Regions from separate parts of the Janthinobacterium sp. GW823-FHT06H09 genome, predicted to be linked through region 2. Evidence: predicted binding sites of a transcription regulator. Region 2 holds the regulator's gene; each other region holds the start of a gene.
What was found. The regulator FNR, encoded in region 2, switches genes on or off when oxygen is low (the NO sensors DNR and NnrR bind a similar motif). The targets are predictions, from matches to a motif close to TTGATNNNNATCAA.

Region 1 (3,274 bases), on a different contig from region 2:
GGCGTCTCGCCCGGCTGCGTACTCTGGCGCAGCCAGTGCAGCGCGCTGCTCGTGTCGTGGAAAGTCTTGCGCGCCAGGCCGGGATCGAGCTGGAACGCCAGGCTTTTCAGGAAGGAATCGCTGTCGTCGATCAATACGGTCAGGGTCGGATGGGTGTAGACGGGCAGTTGCATGCGTCACCTCGCGCGGTGGATGGATGGAAAACGGTTGTGCGTGGGCACGGGCAGGGGCTGGGGAAATTCCAGCACGAAGATGGCGTAGGCGCCTTCGCGCGCGACGCAGCGGATGCGCGCCTGCCAGGCTTGCATGATTTGCCGGCACAGGGCCAGGCCGATGCCGCTGCCGTTATGCGAGGGATACGAATAGAAGCGGTCGAAGATCAGCGGCAGGCGGCTGGCCGCGATGCCGCAGCCCGTATCGATGAACAGCAGGCGCGGCACGGGATGGGCGCCATCGATGATGATGCGCACTCTTCCCTTGCCGGCGCGGTGGATGCTTTTCAAGGCATTGCGCAGCAGATTCAGCAGGATGACCACGCACAGCTCGGACTGGCCGGGAAACGTGAAATCGGCGCGCACGTCGACCTTGACGATGTCGCGCTGGGCCGTGCTGGTAAACGGGTAGCGGCGCAGCACGGCCGTCACGCTGTCGTGCATGGCCACCGCCTCGTTGGCTTCGAGCTTGCGGTTGACGGCGCTGGCGCTGAGCAGGAACAGATCGATCATGTGGTGCATATGGCGCACTTCGAACTGGATGCGCGCCAGCGCTTCCCCGCTGGCCTCGTCCGGCGGCTGCCCTTGCAGGTTTTGCCGCAGCCCGCGCTGCAGCCCGCGCACGTTTGCCTCGACGCTGACGAGAGGCGTGCGCAATTCGTGCGCCACGCTGCCCAGGCCGGCCGCCAGCCCGGCCAGTTTCTCCTGCGCGCCCACGTTGCGGCCCACCTTGACGACGGACAGCACGGCAATCGTGAACCAGTGCACGGGCAATTGCTGCAAGACGTCGCGGCTGAGCAGGAAGGCGGGATCGCCGGCCACGGCAAACGCCAGGCAAGCCAGCAGGGTGCCGCTCAGGTAGGCCAGCACGGCGATGCGCGTATCGAAGTGAAACAGCACGACCAGCGCCACCAGCAGCGAATGCGCCCACATGCTCGAGGCGTGGTTCATCAGGAACATATATGTAAAGAAAAACGGCAGTTCGAAGGTCAGCCCCAGGAACAGGTAGACGCTGAACCAGGTATTGCTGAAGCGGTCAGGCCATAGCGCGGGCAGGAACAGCAGGGCGGAGATGGTGCGCAGCAGCGGCGATTCGTATTCTTGCGGAAAGAAATAATGCCACAGCGCGTAGTACATGGGCATGCCCAGCGCACCGATGAGCGCCAGGGTGCGCACCTGAGCGCGCCGCACCGGCGTGTGTTCGATGGCGTCGTGGAAATGCAGGAAAGGCTGGAGCAGCTTGCCTTGCCACCGTTTTCCGGAAGGGGACTGCGCATGCATCATGATCAGAGGGGCGTGTTCGTTGAGGCGTGTCAATGCAACATGATCGGCGGGTTCCCTCTGTATCAGCACAATATCGGCACAACTGTTGAGCTGTATCAAACGCTTGCCGGATGACTCGCGCATGTTGGATGCGGTAGTTCCCACCGCAACCAATCAGGAGTTCCTATGATAAACGCTATTTCCCCTCTGCCGTCCCGCGCCATCCATGCCGAGCAACGGATGCCCGCCTTCGTGCGCGCGCGCATGGATGAGCACTATGTCGAGCGCATCGAGAAGCTGCTCGGCGGCGAGCACTTGCATGAATGGCAAGCCGTGCCGGCCAGTGCAATCATGCTGGCAGGCAATGATTACCTGAACATCGCCGGCGAGGCGGCGTTGCTGGCGGCCCAGGCGCGCGTCTTGCAGGGCGGCGGCGCCATGCTGATGTCGTCCGTGTTCCTGCAGGAAGGCAGCCGCCAGCACCGGCTGGAACACAAGCTGGCGGATTTTCTCGGCAGCGAAGCGTGCGTGCTGGCGCAGTCGGGCTGGGCCGCCAACGTGGGCTTGCTGCAAAGCCTGGCCGGACCCGGCATCCCCGTGTACCTCGACATGCAGGCGCATGCGTCGTTGTGGGAAGGCGTGCAATCGGCGCAAGCCGTGCCCGTCGCCTTCCTGCACAACGATGGCGCCCACCTGCAGCGCCAGCTCGACAAGCATGGCCCCGGCATCATCATCGTCGATGCGCTGTACAGCACCAACGGCAGCGTGGCGCCGCTGCTGGACATGGTGGAAATTGCCGAACGCAGCGGCAGCATGCTGATCGTCGACGAGTCGCACTCGCTGGGCACGCACGGCCCGCAGGGCGCAGGATTGGTGGCGGAGCTGGGCCTGGCCGAGCGCGTGCATTTCCGCACGGCGTCATTGGCCAAGGCGTTCGCGGGCCGGGCCGGGCTGATTACCTGTTCGGCCCGTTTCAAGGGCTATTTTTTGTCCGCTTCGCGGCCCGCCATCTTCAGTTCCTGCCTGCTCGAACACGAGCTGGCGTGGTTCGATGCGGCGCTCGACTTCATCCGCGCCGCCGATGGCCGCCGCGCCGCGCTGCACCGCCACAGCGTGCAGCTGCGCCAGGGGCTGATGGATCTCGGCTACAACGTCAGCGACGGCACGGAGCAGATCATCGCGCTGGAAGCGGGCAGCGAACCCGATACCTTGATCCTGCGCAAGGCGCTGGAACGGCACGGCATCTACGGCGCCGTCTTTTGCGCGCCGGCCACACCGAAGAACCGTTCGCTGGTGCGCCTGACCCTGAATGCGGGCTTGCGCGAGGACGAGTGCGCAAGAGTGCTGGCCGCCTGCGCCGCCATCCGCGACGAGACGGGCATGGCGCGCTGGCCCTCGACGCGGCGCCTGCGCAAGCTGGCGCTGGTGTAGCGCGCGTCAGCCGTTCGCGGGCTGGTTGCCGGCGATCGTGCCCAGCAGCATGGACAGGGGCGCCAGCTGGTCCGCGCTGGCATTGCCCAGCAATTCCTGGCCCAGCGCCTGTGCCGTCGTATTCGCGTGCGCCAGCAATGCCAGTCCCGCTTCGGTGATGGCGGCGTAGCCGACGCGCGCATCGCGTGCATCGGCCTGGCGCGCCACCAGGCCAATTTTTTCCAGCGGCATCAGCGAGCGCGTGATGCCGGATGCCGTCAGCGCCAGGCGCTCGGCCAGGTCGATGCGGCGCAGGCGTCCGCCGGGCGCCCGCTGCAAGTGGTACAGCAATTGGTAATCGCTGAAGCTCAGGCCGTGCAGATTGCCCA
Region 2 (3,274 bases):
AAGGCCGGCAACAACGACAAGCTGGGCGACTGCATCGATTGCACCCTGTGCGTGCAGGTGTGTCCGACCGGTATCGATATCCGCAACGGCCTGCAGTATGAATGCATCGGCTGCGCCGCCTGCGTCGATGCCTGCAATACCGTGATGGACAAGGTCGAGCGGCCGCGTGGCCTGATACGCTACAGCACCGACCATGCGATGGAAAACAACTTCAATTCGAAGCAGATCCGCCAGCGCGCCATGCGCCCGCGCGTGCTGATCTACACGTCCATCCTGGCCCTGATCATCATCGCCGTGTGTACGTCGCTGGCCCTGCGCACGCCCCTGAAAATGGACGTGATCCGCGACCGCGGTTCGATGGGACGCGAGGTGGAAGACGGCATGATCGAAAACGTCTATCGTCTGCAGATCATGAACACCTCGGAGCAAAGCCAGCACTTTAAAATCAGCGCTTCCGGCTTGCCGGGCCTGACCTTGCTGACGCGCGACGAAGTGACCTTGCAGCCGACGGAAACGCTGGGCTGGCCGATCCGCCTGCGCGTGCCGCACGGCGTCGGCGAGAAGGGCTCGAACAAGATTGCGATCGAATTGCACTCGCTGGACGACCCGTCGCTGCACGTGCGCGAAAGCGCGGTGTTCATCGTGCCGCGGTGATGTTGATTTGGGGTCGGCCCCTCCGGGTCCGACCCCGTTATTTCGCCGTAGGGGTATCATCAATCATGCGTTAGGGTCACTTGATTTTCAACCCGGAAGCAAAAGCTGGAGTCGGACCCAAAGGGTCCACCCCCAAGGAGAACACAATGTCCGACAGTCTGAAACTGCAACCTCCCGTTGCCCCGTGGTACAAACACCGCTGGCCATGGCTGCTGATGATCGGTCCCGGCCTGTCCGTGGTCGTCGGCAGCTTCATGGGCTATATCGCGTTTACGCAGCCCGATGCGCTGGTGGTGGGCGACTATTACAAGCAGGGCAAGGCGATCAACCAGGATTTGAAGCGCGACACGATCGCCAGCGACCTGGCCATGGATACGACCCTGTCGTATGACGTCGCTGCAGCGCGCCTGAGCGGCTCCGTGCACAGCTTCGGCAAGGCGTACCAGGGGCCTTTGCAGCTGCACCTGGCGCATGCGACCCTGCCGGAAAAGGATATCAAGCTGCTGGTGCAGCCCGATGCGGCCGGCAATTTTTCCGTGGCGCTGCCGATGCTCGAGCGCAGCCGCTGGCAAGTGCTGGTGGAAAACGACAAACGCGAGTGGCGCCTGTCCGGCATCTGGACCTGGCCCGTGCAACGCAGCATCGCGCTGCATGCGGATGAAGAGTTATAACGTACAGCGCCGGGAAAAAACCGTAGCGAGCGGCAGTGATTTGTGGCTGAGAAGCACAGCTGTGCTATAGCACAGCGAGCATCGCAGGCCGCAAAGCACGACGCGCAGTAGGTTTTGACGGTGCTGTTACTTGCAGACGTCGGTGCCGGCTGTAATGGCTTTTAACTTGGCCGGCTGCAAGATCTCGATCTCGCGGTTGGAGACGCGCAGCCAGCCTTCCTTCTTGAATTTCGACAATAAACGGCTGACGCTTTCGATGGTCAGGCCCAGGTAGTTGCCGATTTCCTCGCGCGACATGCGCAACTGAAATTTGCTGGCCGAATAGCCGCGCGCTTCATAGCGCGACGCCAGGTTGACGATAAAGGCGGCAAAACGCTGCGTCGCCTGCATGTTGCCCAGCAACAGCATGACACTTTGCTCGCGCGTGATTTCCTGGCTCATCATGCGGTGGAAATGGCGCAGCAGGGTCGGCATATTGCCCAGCAATTGTTCCAGGCTGGAAAACGGGATTTCACACACTTCGCTGTCTTCCAGCGCCACCGCATTACAGTGGTGGCGGTCGGCGCTGATGGCGTCCATGCCCAGCAGTTCGCCAGCCATCTGAAAACCCGTCACCTGCTCTTCGCCGCCCGGATTGATCTGGTAGGTCTTGAAGTGGCCCAGACGGATCGCATACAGGTTCTGGAACGAGTCGCCGATGCGGAACAGCGAAGCGCCGCGCACGATCTTGCGGCGGCGGCCGATGATCTGGTCCAGTCTGTCCATGTCGCCCACGTCGAGGCCCATCGGCAGGCACAATTGATGCATGCTGCAGGTCGAGCATCGCGCACGCAACGCTTCCACGGTCACTGTGGGCGAGGTTGGAGTGAGTAGCGCTTCAGTCATGTCGGTACCTTTTAGAAAATGCAACAACAAGTTTACTGCATACAGGGTTGCCGTGTGCCAATTTCACCGCAATTTCGCTGAATAAACGACGTTCCGACTTTAATTATATGGCAACATCGTCAAAAGCCCATGCGGAGAGGGCAATTTGCGTGGCGGCGCTTGCCAAGCTGGGGTATTGATAGGAAAATTCCTGACAGCATTATCTGCCGCCTGTGCCGCCCGGTACTGAAAAGGAAATCATGAAGCCTCTCGGCATCAAAGCAAAAGTCGCGCTGGCCACCAGCCTGACCTCGATCGCCATGATCGCGCTGGTCACCATGATCCAGGTGCAGCACATGCGCGACGATTTCACCAAGGTACTGTTGAGCCAGCAGTCGTCCCTGATCAGCCGCACCGCCGCCGAGCTCGACGACAAGCTGGGCATGCTGCTGCAGATCGTCACCCTGACGGCCCGGCAGCAGCCGCCAGAACTGATCACCCAGCCCGCCCAATTGCGCGACTACTATTCGCGCCGCTCGATGCTGGTGCTGTTCGACGACGTGCTGGTGCTCGACGCGCACGGCGCCGTCGTGGCCGACATGCCGGAAGTGGCGGGGCGCGCCGGGATCAACGTCGCCGAGCGCGAGTATTTCCAGACCGTGCTGCGCACGCGCCAGCCCATGATCACCGAGCCGATGCTGGGCAAATCGAGCGGCATGCCCATCGTGCAGATGGTCGCGCCCGTGCTGGGCGCCGATGGCCAGGTGGCCGGCGTGGTGATCGGCGTGCTGCGCCTGTACAAGGATAACCTGCTGGGGAGGTTGCGCTCAGAAAAGATCGGCAAGAGCGGCTATTACTTCGTCCTCACGCGCGGCGCCGTGCCGCGCTATGTGCTGCATCCCGACACCAGCCGTTTGCTGCAGCCGCGCCTGCCGAACGCCAACCTGACGACCACCCGGCTGCTGAAGGACGATGGCGAAGGCACCATGGTCAGCACCAACAGCCGCGGCATCACGGCCGTCAACAGCTTCAAGCGCCTGAAATCCGTAAATTGGCTGCTGGCCGCCTCGCTGCCCCTCGACGAC
Region 3 (3,274 bases), on a different contig from region 2:
GCCTCAATTGCTTCGGCGCCCAGATTACTTCGCTGGCCCTGCCCCTGTGCGCGGTATTGTTATTGCATGCGACGCCGGAACAGATGGGCGTGCTGGTCGCGCTGCAGGCGCTGCCGTTCGCCCTGTTCGGTTTGCCCGTCGGCGTGCTGCTGGACAGGCGCAGCAAGCACCCGATCATGCTGTTCAGCGAAAGCATGTCCGGCCTGGCCCTGGCCAGCGTGGCCGTCGCTTACTGGTGCGGCGTGCTGTCGATGCCATGGTTATATATAGTGGGGTTCATCATCGGCACGGGCTTCGTCGTCGGCGGCGGCGCCGAACAGGTGTTTCTGACTTTCCTCGTGGGCCGCGATGGCTTGATCGATGCGCAGTCGAAATTTGCCGCCACCGAATCGGCTTCGCGCCTGATCGGCCCCGGCCTGGCCGGCGTGCTGGTGCAAATGCTGTCGGCGCCCGTCGCCATCCTGTGCACGGCCTGCGGATACTTGATTTCCGTTTTCAATTTGCGCGCCATGAGCGTGCGCGACCCACGGCCGGCCCCCTCTGACAAGCACGCCTTGCGCGACATCGCCGACGGCTTGCTGTTCGTCTGGCGCGAGCCGCTGCTGCGCGCGCTTGCCTGGGGCGCCGGCATCTGGCACTTCCTGTTTTATGCCAGCATGGCTTTGACGGTGCTGTTCGCCACACGCGACCTGGGCATGAGCCCTGGCGTGCTGGGCATGACGCAGATGCTGGGCGGCGCCGGCGTCTTGCTCAGCGCCTTTATCGTCAAGCCGCTGACGAAGCGCTACGGCGCTGGCCGCACCATCCTGATCGGCCTGGCTTCGACCTCGCTCTGCTTTGCCCTGACGCCAACGATTCCCGCCGCGCTGTTCGGCAGCGCGGCCGCCAGCGCCGTCGCCTATGCCATATTGATGTTCTTTTTCGATTGCGGCGTGATGCTGTTCTTTATTCCCTACCTGGGCTTGCGCCAGAAAGTCACGCCCGATCCCATGCTGGGCCGCATGACGTCGACCATGCGCTTCCTGACGGTGGCCACGGCGCCGCTGGGTGCGCTGGCCGCCGGCTGGGTCGCGGAACATTTTGGCGTGCGCAATGGCCTGGCCTGCATCGCGGCAGGCAGCATTGCGTTGACGGTCGCCATGGTGTGGGGCACGCCGCTGCGTAGCGTGCGCACCTGAAGCGAGGAACGGGCATACACTGCAGAAAGATTGCCTTGGCGACACTATTCATGCCAAAGCCTGTGAGGTTTGATTTACATCAAGGTTTTAATTGATGTAAATCCATAAGCTGTCTTACATCACTTGAGGAGCACGCCATGTTTAACACCATCTTATTTCCCACCGACGGCTCGCCGTTGTCCGACAAAGCCGCCGAGACCGCCCTCGCCTTCGCCCAATTGAACAAGGCCAAGCTGGTCGCCATCAGCGTGGTGCAGCCTTTCCCGTTCTCGCCGATGGCCGACGGCGGCATCGTGCTCGACGCCAGCCTGTATGAACAGCAGATGCAGGAAGCTTCGCAACGCGCCATCGACAAGATCGGCGCAGCGGCGCGCGCCGCCGGCGTGCCCTTCGAAGGCGTGGTAGCCGTGTCACCGAGCCCGCACGACGAAATCGTCAATGCGGCGCAAACCTACCATTGCGACATCATCCTGATGGCCTCGCATGGCCGCAAGGGCTTGAACAAGCTGTTCGTGGGCAGCGAAACGCAAAAAGTGCTCGCGCATACGCATTTGCCGGTCATGGTTCTGCGTTAAGCCAGACCATCGCTACCCCGGCGTCGCGCGCAGCAACTCAGCGCGCCGGCGCCTGCTTCGGCAACAACACCCACACGGCGCCGCTCTGCTTCATGCGGCCCGCATTCTCGGCCGCTTCCGCGCCAAAGCCAAAGAAATAATCGACACGGATCGGCCCGCGAATGGCGCCGCCCGTATCCTGCGCCATCACCAGGCGCTGCATGGGAATCTCGCTATTGGCTTGCGTGGTGGACAAAAACACGGGCGCGCCCAGCGGCAGGAAGCGCGAATCGACGGCCACCGAGCGCTGCGGCGTCAACGGCACGCCCAGCGCACCCTTCGGCCCCACTTTCGGATCGGGCAAACGCTCTTCCTTGAAGAAGACATAGCTGGGGTTAGCGTTGAACAATTCATCCTTGCGCGTCGGGTGGCCGGCGATCCACGCCTTGATGCCTTGCGCGGACGCCTGGCTCAGGGTCAGCTCGCCCTTGTCGACCAGGTAGCGGCCAATCGACTTGTAGGGGTGGCCGTTTTGATCCGCATATGCCACGCGCACGGTTTCCTGCGTATCGGTCAGCTGCACGCGCCCGGAACCCTGCACTTGCAGGAAGAACGCCTCGACTTCGTCATCCACCCACAGCAATTCCTTGCCCGTGACGGACGTGGCGCGCTCGATGTCGGCACGGGTCGCGTACGGTATCACCTTCTTGCCGACCAGCTTGCCCCGCAGGCGCATGTTCTTCAGTTCCGGATACACGCCGGCCAAGTCCACCGAGACCAGGTCGTCAGGCACCTTGTACAGCGGCGTCTGGTATGGACCGCCGCGCTTGCGCGCGCCGTGCAGCAGCGGCTCGTAGTAGCCGGTGACGAGGCCCGTGCTGGCACCATCGGCCGTAATGACTTGATTGGGCACAAAGAAGGTCTCGAAGAACAGGCGGATGGCCTTGTCGCTGTCGGCATTCACCTGGCGCGCAATCGTGCACGATTCCTTCCAGTCCGGACGCTTGACCAGCACGCCGCACGAAGCCATGAAGGCTGGCCAGGCGGCGCGCATGTCGTCGCGTGCCCAGCCAGGCAAGGCGGCAAACTTGGCGGGCACAAAGGTGGGCGCTGCCACATCCGCGGCATCCTTGGCGTCGGCCGGCTTGGCGGGCACGGGCCTGACGACGGTCGGCGCGATGGGCGGCGCCTTGCCGCCGGCGGCGGCCGGTGGCGCCGATGGCGTGGTACAGGCGGACAGCGCGAGCGCGACGGCGCCGATGGAAACGGGTAGACTACCGCGTGTCAACAGACGGCGGGTAAATACTAAGCTGCGGGTAAATAACATAGGGGTGCGTATGTGGATCTTGATGATTGAGGCGCTGGTGGCGTTCTTCTTGCTAGCATTTATAGTCTGGTGGACCATGTATTCGGGTAAAAAACCCGCGCCACCGGCACGCCAGCAACTCAGCGAAGAACAGGACAGCACCGAAAAACTGAAATAAGGGGCCAAGCCCCCCGGCGTTGCGTCAATGCAAGGTGCGCGGCACCGACAGCACGAAC

Region 1: cqsA (alpha-hydroxyketone-type quorum-sensing autoinducer synthase) is a predicted target of FNR. The motif match lies at 1,582-1,595, and genes of this name have one in related genera.
Region 3: AC1Q6X_RS26815 (universal stress protein) is a predicted target of FNR. The motif match lies at 1,248-1,261, and genes of this name have one in related genera.

Annotation. Positions count from the first base shown of each region.
Region 1 is NZ_JBXAHC010000011.1:208,475-211,748, reverse strand. It holds gene AC1Q6X_RS20285 (response regulator) at 1-173, opposite strand, end outside; gene AC1Q6X_RS20280 (sensor histidine kinase) at 177-1,529, opposite strand; gene cqsA (alpha-hydroxyketone-type quorum-sensing autoinducer synthase) at 1,662-2,906, shown strand; gene AC1Q6X_RS20270 (MarR family winged helix-turn-helix transcriptional regulator) at 2,913-3,274, opposite strand, start outside.
Region 2 is NZ_JBXAHC010000005.1:352,674-355,947, reverse strand. It holds gene ccoG (cytochrome c oxidase accessory protein CcoG) at 1-654, shown strand, start outside; gene AC1Q6X_RS10765 (FixH family protein) at 801-1,325, shown strand; gene fnr (fumarate/nitrate reduction transcriptional regulator Fnr) at 1,452-2,210, opposite strand; gene AC1Q6X_RS10755 (response regulator) at 2,450-3,274, shown strand, end outside.
Region 3 is NZ_JBXAHC010000025.1:54,754-58,027, reverse strand. It holds gene AC1Q6X_RS26820 (MFS transporter) at 1-1,178, shown strand, start outside; gene AC1Q6X_RS26815 (universal stress protein) at 1,316-1,753, shown strand; gene mltA (murein transglycosylase A) at 1,791-3,020, opposite strand; gene AC1Q6X_RS26805 (hypothetical protein) at 3,070-3,216, shown strand; gene apaG (Co2+/Mg2+ efflux protein ApaG) at 3,241-3,274, opposite strand, start outside.